One region of the Aeoliella fuhlenseeensis genome, then DNA from elsewhere that is predicted to be linked to it. Evidence: riboswitches for the same ligand, from Rfam matches in the RefSeq annotation. Region 1 holds a riboswitch; the other holds the start of a gene.
What was found. Region 1 has a riboswitch for cyclic di-GMP ahead of SH292x_RS14010 (Flp family type IVb pilin). Riboswitches for the same ligand answer to the same signal wherever they lie in the genome.
Positions count from the first base shown of each region.

Region 1 (3,945 bases):
TCGCCTTGATAGATCGTGGTGCGAGGACGACGGCTTTCCAGCTCGTCGAGCGACTTGATCGCTCCTGGCGGAACCTTGCCCTTCGGCCAGTCGTGCAGCGAAACCATCGAAGGCTCGATGGGATCGTTGAGATTGATGTTAACGTTCGCCACGTAGATTGGCTCGGTTTCGTAGCCAACTACGGTTTCCTTCTTCTCCATTACCTGGCTAATTCCGATCGAGGCCACGAGGCCGCAACCGAGCGCAAGCGCGAGCAGTAAGAGTGACTTTGGTCGCATCGGACCCCCCTACAGGTAATGCAGCTCGACGACGGAAGTGTGTCGCCAAGCAAGGTTCTTGTTAGGCGGCGTGACCACCCACTGCGCGGCGGCGCAGTTTGGGAACCTTGTCGCTAACTTCGGCAAGATCGTCACATCCGGTCCAGTAAAATGTCTAAGCGGTGAATGCTAGCAGCGACTTGGTTCATGAATTGCTAACTACAGAGCTCACGGAGAACTCAGAGGCAGAAACATCCAAACAATAATCGTTGCGGCAATCGGTAGTACTGCTCAACTGCAAACTTTTCACGGTTCTCACGCAATGGCGCCAAGACGCAAAGCATGGCCTGCGATTGCTATCGTCCGGATGCTAGACCTCATCGGACCTCTGGCGGTGCTGACGGTAGTCACAATCCAAGTCCGGTTGCCTTGCTATCCGGCCATCAACCCTCTGCGCTCTCTGTGAACTCTGTGGTTAACTAACTTTGCATACTGGGGTGGGTTACTACGCCAGCAGTCCGGCCCAGCCGAAGTACATGATGGTGCCAATCGCAATCGGAATACCGTAGGGCAAGAGCCGCATCGAGGGTTTACGCTCGGCGGCAATTGCGGCGAGCTTTTCGGGATCGCGGATCGTGCAGATCTCGTTCCAGATGCTCCAGAACTGAGCCTGGTGCTTCTGCCATGTGCCGCTGAGCAGCACCATCGCGACCGCCAGCACACCACCAACAATCGTGGCAATGGCGAACGAGTACAGGGTGACTTCGACCCACATCCAAGCGCCTATGCCGGCCATCATCTTCACGTCGCCGGCACCCATGCCACCGATGGCATAAGCAGGCAGCAACACGGCGAGTCCGACCACGGTGCCCATCAGGCTGTAGGTGAGGCCTTCCCAACCGGGGTAGGCACTCAGGGTATAGCTGTAGATCCAGCCCGTGACGATCATCGGGTAGGTGAGGTTGTTCGGCACGCGGAGTTGAATGCCGTCGATCACCGCCATCACCACGATGGTCACCGTGACCAGCCAGACGTGCCAGTTGGTCGCGAGCGCTTCTTGCCAGTAAGCCAAGTCAAACATGGGAGTATCTCACAATAGATCGTGGTGAACGTGTCGGTGAACTTGCCGTTGCGCGGTCGTAGCTTTCGCGCCCGCACGTGGAAACATAGCTCACGAAGTTGGGACGTGTTTGCTACTTGCCGGGTGATTGGGGAACTTAGTTCGCCGGGCAAAAAGTCGTCATAACCGCTCTACCACGAAAAAATCCCCCTCGCCGGCGGACCGACGAGGGGGATGTCGACAACAATAGGGAACCGTAAGGTCCGAGCCCTGCGGAGGGGACTAGCTGGCCAATTCGGTGGCGACCGACTCAAAGGTCGTATTGGCGTTGGTGCCGATCGAACGAATCGCTGTCAAGCAGACGATCACGATCAGGGCAAGCATCACCGCGTACTCAACAGCGGTGGGGCCATCTTCCGACTTGAGGAACTGTTGTACTTTCTGAGCAAACTTCTTCATAGCATCCTCCGGGTCTCGGTGGTGGCGGTAAAGCCAACACCCTAAAGTTGTCAGGAGTGGTATAACTCCCGGTTGACGGCCTCGCGGTAGTACCCCTAACGCAACGTGCGGTAGGGCGAGCCTGGGTGTACTGCCATCGGGCCAAACATTACTTGCGCTTGCGTACCATTGCTGTCGTCAATCGCTTCCTGCAAGCGACCGCCTTACGGCGGCAGCCATCTTCCTTCGGTAACCAGGCTACCAGCGAACTGGCCCTTGGCTTTGCGTCCCAGCCTCACGACTGGTTTGCCTTTGTCGAGAATGATGACGCAACAGGCTCTTAATCGGCGGGGTCACAATTCGCCGTAGCGAATCGAAAGGTGTTAGATATAACGGGATAAGTTTTACGATAAGTCTTCTGTTCGTTTGCTGCGTTTCTTTCGAAGTGAGCAGGTCGAACACTTGAAACCTATGTCAGTTTTCCTTGATGTCAAACCAAGCGGCTAAGTTTTTTTGCGGTGCCGGGTTCTACAGGGAAAAAGGACAATAGTCGCTGGTGGATTGAACTCTGCAGTTCGCTCCGCCAGCCGCTGGCCCCGCGTTCGCGTGACCTATTCTTATCTAGCACGCCATTTCATCCGGTGCTGGATAAAGATGATCGAACACGTCCTCGACCAACTCGAAACCCTAACGCCCGGCGGATACGCAACCGGTGGTACGGCTACTGCCGAGCCTACCGCTTGGGCCGCCTTGGCGCTCGCTCGTGCGGGTCGTAACGATTCTGCCGAGCGCGCAGCCCGCTGGCTCGCGATCCGGCAACAACATAATGGCGCAGTGCCGGCCAGCGCCACGGCGGACGGCCCTTACTGGACCACCAGCCTGGCGGTAATGGCTTGGCACGAATCGAACCCCGAGTTGTTCGAAGCCGAGATCGCGGCGGCAGTTCGCTGGTTGCTCGCCGATAAGGGGGACGCTCCCGCGAGAAAGGCTCATATCGGTCACGACACATCGATAGTGGGCTGGAGCTGGGCGATCGGCACCCATTCTTGGCTCGAGCCGACTTCGTTTGCGACCATGGCCTTGAAACAAGCTGGTTACGCCGATCACCCTCGCACTCGCGAAGCCGTCCGCTTGCTGGTCGATCGCTTGCTCCCCGCCGGCGGTGCGAACTATGGCAACACGATCGTTCTCGGACAAGAACTTCTGCCGCACCTGCAACCTTCGGCCATCGCCATGCAAGCGCTTGCGGGCGAAGAGCTGGACGATCCTCGAATCGAACGCAGCCTCACGTACATCGAACAACAACTAGCCGTGCCGACCGGCGTCACCTCGCTCGCCCACGCTTTGATGGCACTCGCTGCTTGGAAACGCTCCCCCGCCAATTTCGAGGAACTGGTGGCCGAAGCCCTTGAGCGGCGAGGAGTTTGGGTCAGCACCTACAAGCTCGCCCTGCTCGCTCTCGCGCAAATGGCCTGTTCGCAAGCACCAGCGTTGAGCTACCCCGAACCCCAACTGGCTGAGCCGGCACTATGAGCACTGCGCCATCCAATCTCGATCGCCGCACGGTGCTCACCGCTGGTGTCGCAGGTGCTGCCACTCTCCTTAGTGGCGCTGCGCTGTTCGACTGGTTGAAGCCCAGGGCAAACGTGTTTGTGGCACGCAACCAACGTTACGACGGTTCGCTGGTCGCGACGATTCGCGATGGCCTCGTTGCCTCGGGGGTCGATCTCAAACGACTTGCTGGCCGACACGTACTGCTCAAGCCGAACTTGGTCGAGCCCGATCGCAGTCGACCGCAGATGACCACGAACCCCGCGATGATCGTCGCGGCCGCCGAAGTGTTCCGCCAAGCGGGTGCTCAGGTTGCTGTTGGCGAGGGACCGGGGCACGTTCGCGACACCGAGATGGCGCTCATCGAATCGGGCGTCGGCGAAGCGCTGGCTGATGGCGGGCTGGAGTTTCGCGATCTCAACTACGAGGACGTTGCGTGGCGAGCCAATCGAGGCCGCCGATCGAAGTTACGCGGGTTCTGGTTGCCACAGAGCGTTGTCGAGGCCGATCTGGTGGTTTCGATGCCCAAGATGAAAACGCATCACTGGGTTGGCGTCACGTGCAGCATGAAAAACTTCTACGGCGTGCTGCCCGGTATCAAGTACGGCTGGCCCAAGAACGTACTGCATCACAACGGCA
Region 1 covers NZ_CP197417.1:3,533,270-3,537,214, reverse strand. Annotated here, with positions in the region: gene cpaB (Flp pilus assembly protein CpaB) at 1-278, opposite strand, end outside; gene SH292x_RS14015 (A24 family peptidase) at 763-1,338, opposite strand; gene SH292x_RS14010 (Flp family type IVb pilin) at 1,600-1,776, opposite strand; cyclic di-GMP riboswitch class I at 2,001-2,076, opposite strand; gene SH292x_RS14005 (hypothetical protein) at 2,410-3,288, shown strand; gene SH292x_RS14000 (DUF362 domain-containing protein) at 3,285-3,945, shown strand, end outside.

Region 2 (3,945 bases), 650 kb from region 1:
CCTGGCGAGGTCGAGCGATTCTTCAACGTCGATGGCGTTGGCGTTGTCGATCAATTGACGAAGGCCATCGACCAACTCGCCGGCGAAGAGACGTCGCTCATCGCCCGTCGTTACGATGCGCTGACCTCGACCATCGACGCTAACAACGCCCGCATCGAGACGATGAATAAGTCCCTCGAACGCGAACGCGAGCGGACGCTGCTCGAGTTCTACCGCCTAGAAGAGACGATCGCCAAACTCCAAGGCAACACCGGTTCGCTAGAAGCCATCCAGTACATCCCACCTATCGGCCGTAGCAACTAACCTGACTGCGGACCTCGCCACCATCATCCACGGAAGGATTCATCATGGCCACGACCAATCCGAGCAAGCACCTCGAAGCCAAGATCAAGACCGCGTCGAGCGCTCAGTTGCACCTGATGCTCATCGAAGGCGCCCTGCGGTTCACGATGAAGGCGCAGCAGGACCTCGAAAAGAACAACGAGGGTCACGCCAACGAGGCGATGGTCCGTGCGATCGACATCGTCGGCGAGCTGCTAGCCGGCGTGAAGGGTGGCCAGACCGAAATCAACGCCAAGCTCGCCGATCTCTACCTCTACCTGTTCCACACGCTGACCTCGGCCTACGTCAATACCGACGCCACGAAGCTGGCCGATGTGGTGCGGGTGCTTGAATTCGAACGCGAAACCTGGCGCCTCGCCTGCGAGCGCGTCCACGCCCCGCAGTCGACCGCCGTCCCCTCGCCGGTCATTGCCCAGCACGTGGCGATGCCCGCGCCGGCCCAGGGGTTCTCGTTCGAGGCTTGAGCCCGTAAGGAATAGAGCGTGATTTGAGGCTATGTGAGCCGGGCCGTCCCCGGCCCCGGACCTGCTGCGCTAACGGCACGCTTTCTACCGCCACTCGAAAAATCCCGCTCCGCCGGGTAGGCTGGACGCTTTCCAACCTCCCGCACGCGGTCACCGAGAGAACGAGAGAGCGATGCCGGCCACCAAGCAGCAAATTCGCGTGGGCCACAGCCCCGATCCCGACGACGCCTTCATGTTCTATGCCCTGGCAAAGGACAAAATCGATACTGGCGACCTCGAGTTCACCCACGAACTGGTCGACATCGAGACCCTCAACCAGCGGGCTTTCAGCGGTGAGCTCGAACTCACTGCGGTGAGCATTCACGCCTACGCGTTCCTGATGGACAAGTACATGCTCTGCACCTGCGGCGCGAGCATGGGCGATGGCTACGGGCCGATGGTGGTGGCCAAGACCGAGATGCCGCTCAGCGAAGTCGCCAACAAGACCATTGCGGTCCCCGGCAAGCTCACCAGCGCGTTTCTCGCCCTGCGGCTTTGCCTGGGGCAGGATTTTGATTTCGTGCTGGTGCCGTTCGACGAGATCATCCCCGCCGTCGTGGCCGGCGAGTACCAGGGCCAGCCGATCGACGCGGGGCTGATCATTCACGAAGGCCAGCTCACCTACGGCGACCAGGACCTCAAGCTGATTGTCGACCTTGGCGTCTGGTGGCAGGAAGAAACCGGCCTGCCGCTCCCGCTCGGCGCGAATGCGGTCCGTAAGGACCTGGGCGACCAGACCATCCGCGAAGTGCAGCGGCTGCTCAAGGCCAGCATCGAGTACGGCCTCGATCATCGCCAGCCCGCGCTCGAATACGCGCTGCAATACGGGCGGGATCTCGACAACGCCAAGGCCGACAAATTCGTCGGCATGTACGTCAACGACTGGACGCGTGACTTCGGAGATCGCGGTCGCGCTGCAGTCGCCGAGTTCCTTCGCCGCGGATACGAGGCGGGAGTGCTCCCCCAAGCGGTAGAACCGGAATTTGTGGACGGTTAGGTCCAGAATTCCCTCGCTAGGGGGATTCCCGTATTTGCCAGCCGTTGGACGCGCTATCAAAACCGACCTAAGTTTTGGGTAGGAGAGATTCACTTCTCTTCTACCCCTTTTCGTTTCGGTCCCACTTCTTTTCCACCGCGTTGGGGCACCTAGGTCGTGCCCTCCGAAAAAGGCAAACCTGTCGCGAGGCAGGGACGCAAAGCCGTGGGTCTCTCTATGCACCAGAGAGACTGCCTGGTTACCGGACAAAAATGCAGAACCGTCCGAGTCCGGACAGCAGGCATGCCATGCATACGCTTCCAGGCAGAGTACGTCGCTACGCGACCAACTCCGACGTCCCGTTCCGCCTTTTGCCTTGCGGAGACACGACAGCCGTTATGGCTACCGATGTCCGTTCGCACTGGCAGCACCTGGTTCAGGTGCTCGAAGATCCGCAGGACGAGCTGCCGGAGTACCAACCCGCCATTCCTCCCACCCACGGCGGGTGATCGCACCGGCGGTTCGTCCAACCAAGTGAGAGATAGACCCGGCCGACGAAGGCAAGCAGTCCCCCCCAATACGCTTGCACACTCGCCGGGTCTATCTCCTATTTCATCTGGCTTGTGAGCCGGGTCGTCCTCGACCCCGGACCGCGCTGCGAGCGGGTGACTATCTCAAAATCCGTTTGCCCCTTTCCGGCAAACTATGTTAGGCTCCCAGGGTCGACGCCGACCCCGACGCACCAGGAGCCTAGCGAAATGCCCCGCCAGCGAACCCTAGCCGCCATGTTGGTCTGCGCCTTCGCTTGCATTTCCGCCGCGAGCGCCCAAGCCGACACCTGCGCCGGCCACCGCAGTTTCTACATGGGGTACAGCTACGGAATGCCCCACAGGGCGTCGATTCCGTTCGCCGGCCAGATGAACCCCCGCTACGCGAATAGCGCGCACGCCACCGGACCGGTCTTCCGTTCGGGGCCCACGGATTACTTAGCGCGACAGAACGCGATGGCGGCACAGCAAGCATTAATCGCTCAGGCGTCGGCACGCACCGAGCGAGTCACGTACGCCTCGGACATCGAATTGCTCGACGAGCCCCCGACCGACGATGTCGACGGAGTCGATAGCCAGAACCAAGCCGAGCAGCCAGAGGGCGTCTCGCCCGACTACCCCGGCCAGTTCGCCGCCGCAGAGACCGACACCGCACCCGCTCGCCGGCCGCAGCCCCTGCGTACGGCGTCGCGACCCCGCCCTGCACGCCCAGTGGGCCAGGGTGCCTTCCACGCCGCGGCGTCGCCCGAACTCGCTCGGGCCCTTGGCCACGCGTTCTAGCGCAACGGCGCGAGCCGTCCGGCAACTCTGGGCGCAAGCCGTCCAGCCGAGCTCTCGGTGCGCCTCAAATCGCTAGCGCCAACTCGCCGATACTTGCTCTTCCGCCCCAAATATCACCCCTAGCCCACTTCGCCGGGGGCCAGTATACTGCCGGGCTAGCAAAATTTTTGCAGATCGTAATCAAGGATCGTGGCCATGGCCAAAAAGAGCGGCAAGCGTAAAAAGAAAGTTGAAGTCGTATTCCTCGTGTGCGAGGAAACGGGTGATTACAACTACACCATTCGTCGTAAGACGGGAGGCGAGAAGCTGAAACTCAAGAAGTTCTGCCCTCGCTTGCAGCGCCACACCATCCACAACGAAAAGAAGAAGTAAACCGGTGCGACGGCTTCCGCCCCGCCGCGCAACGTGCGCCGCGGGGAATTGGTTCCTCCCCCGCGTTTACTCCTTCTCTCATGCCCAAAGAATGGCGCATCGCGACGTACGACCTGGCGGTGGTCGATCGGCTTGCGCGGGCTGCCCAGGTGCCTGAGATCGTCGCGCAATTGCTCATCGGCCGCGGCATCGACTGCCCGGACGCGGCGCGAAAATTCATCGACGCCAAGCTCAACGATCTTCGCGATCCCCACCTGCTCCCCGGCGTGACCGGGGCGGCCGAGCTGCTGTTCAAGGCGGCCAAGGATGGCCGGCGAATTATCGTCTACGGCGACTACGACGCCGACGGCATGACCGCTACCGCCATTCTGCTTCGTTGCTTCCGGCTGCTGCACGCCAACGTCGACTACTACGTCCCGCACCG
Region 2 covers NZ_CP197417.1:4,182,938-4,186,882, reverse strand. Annotated here, with positions in the region: gene fliD (flagellar filament capping protein FliD) at 1-303, shown strand, start outside; gene fliS (flagellar export chaperone FliS) at 348-806, shown strand; gene SH292x_RS16380 (menaquinone biosynthesis family protein) at 979-1,842, shown strand; cyclic di-GMP riboswitch class I at 2,004-2,088, shown strand; gene SH292x_RS16375 (hypothetical protein) at 2,130-2,330, shown strand; gene SH292x_RS16370 (hypothetical protein) at 2,580-3,149, shown strand; gene rpmG (50S ribosomal protein L33) at 3,345-3,521, shown strand; gene recJ (single-stranded-DNA-specific exonuclease RecJ) at 3,602-3,945, shown strand, end outside.
Region 2: another riboswitch for cyclic di-GMP. It lies ahead of SH292x_RS16375 (hypothetical protein); the one in region 1 lies ahead of SH292x_RS14010 (Flp family type IVb pilin).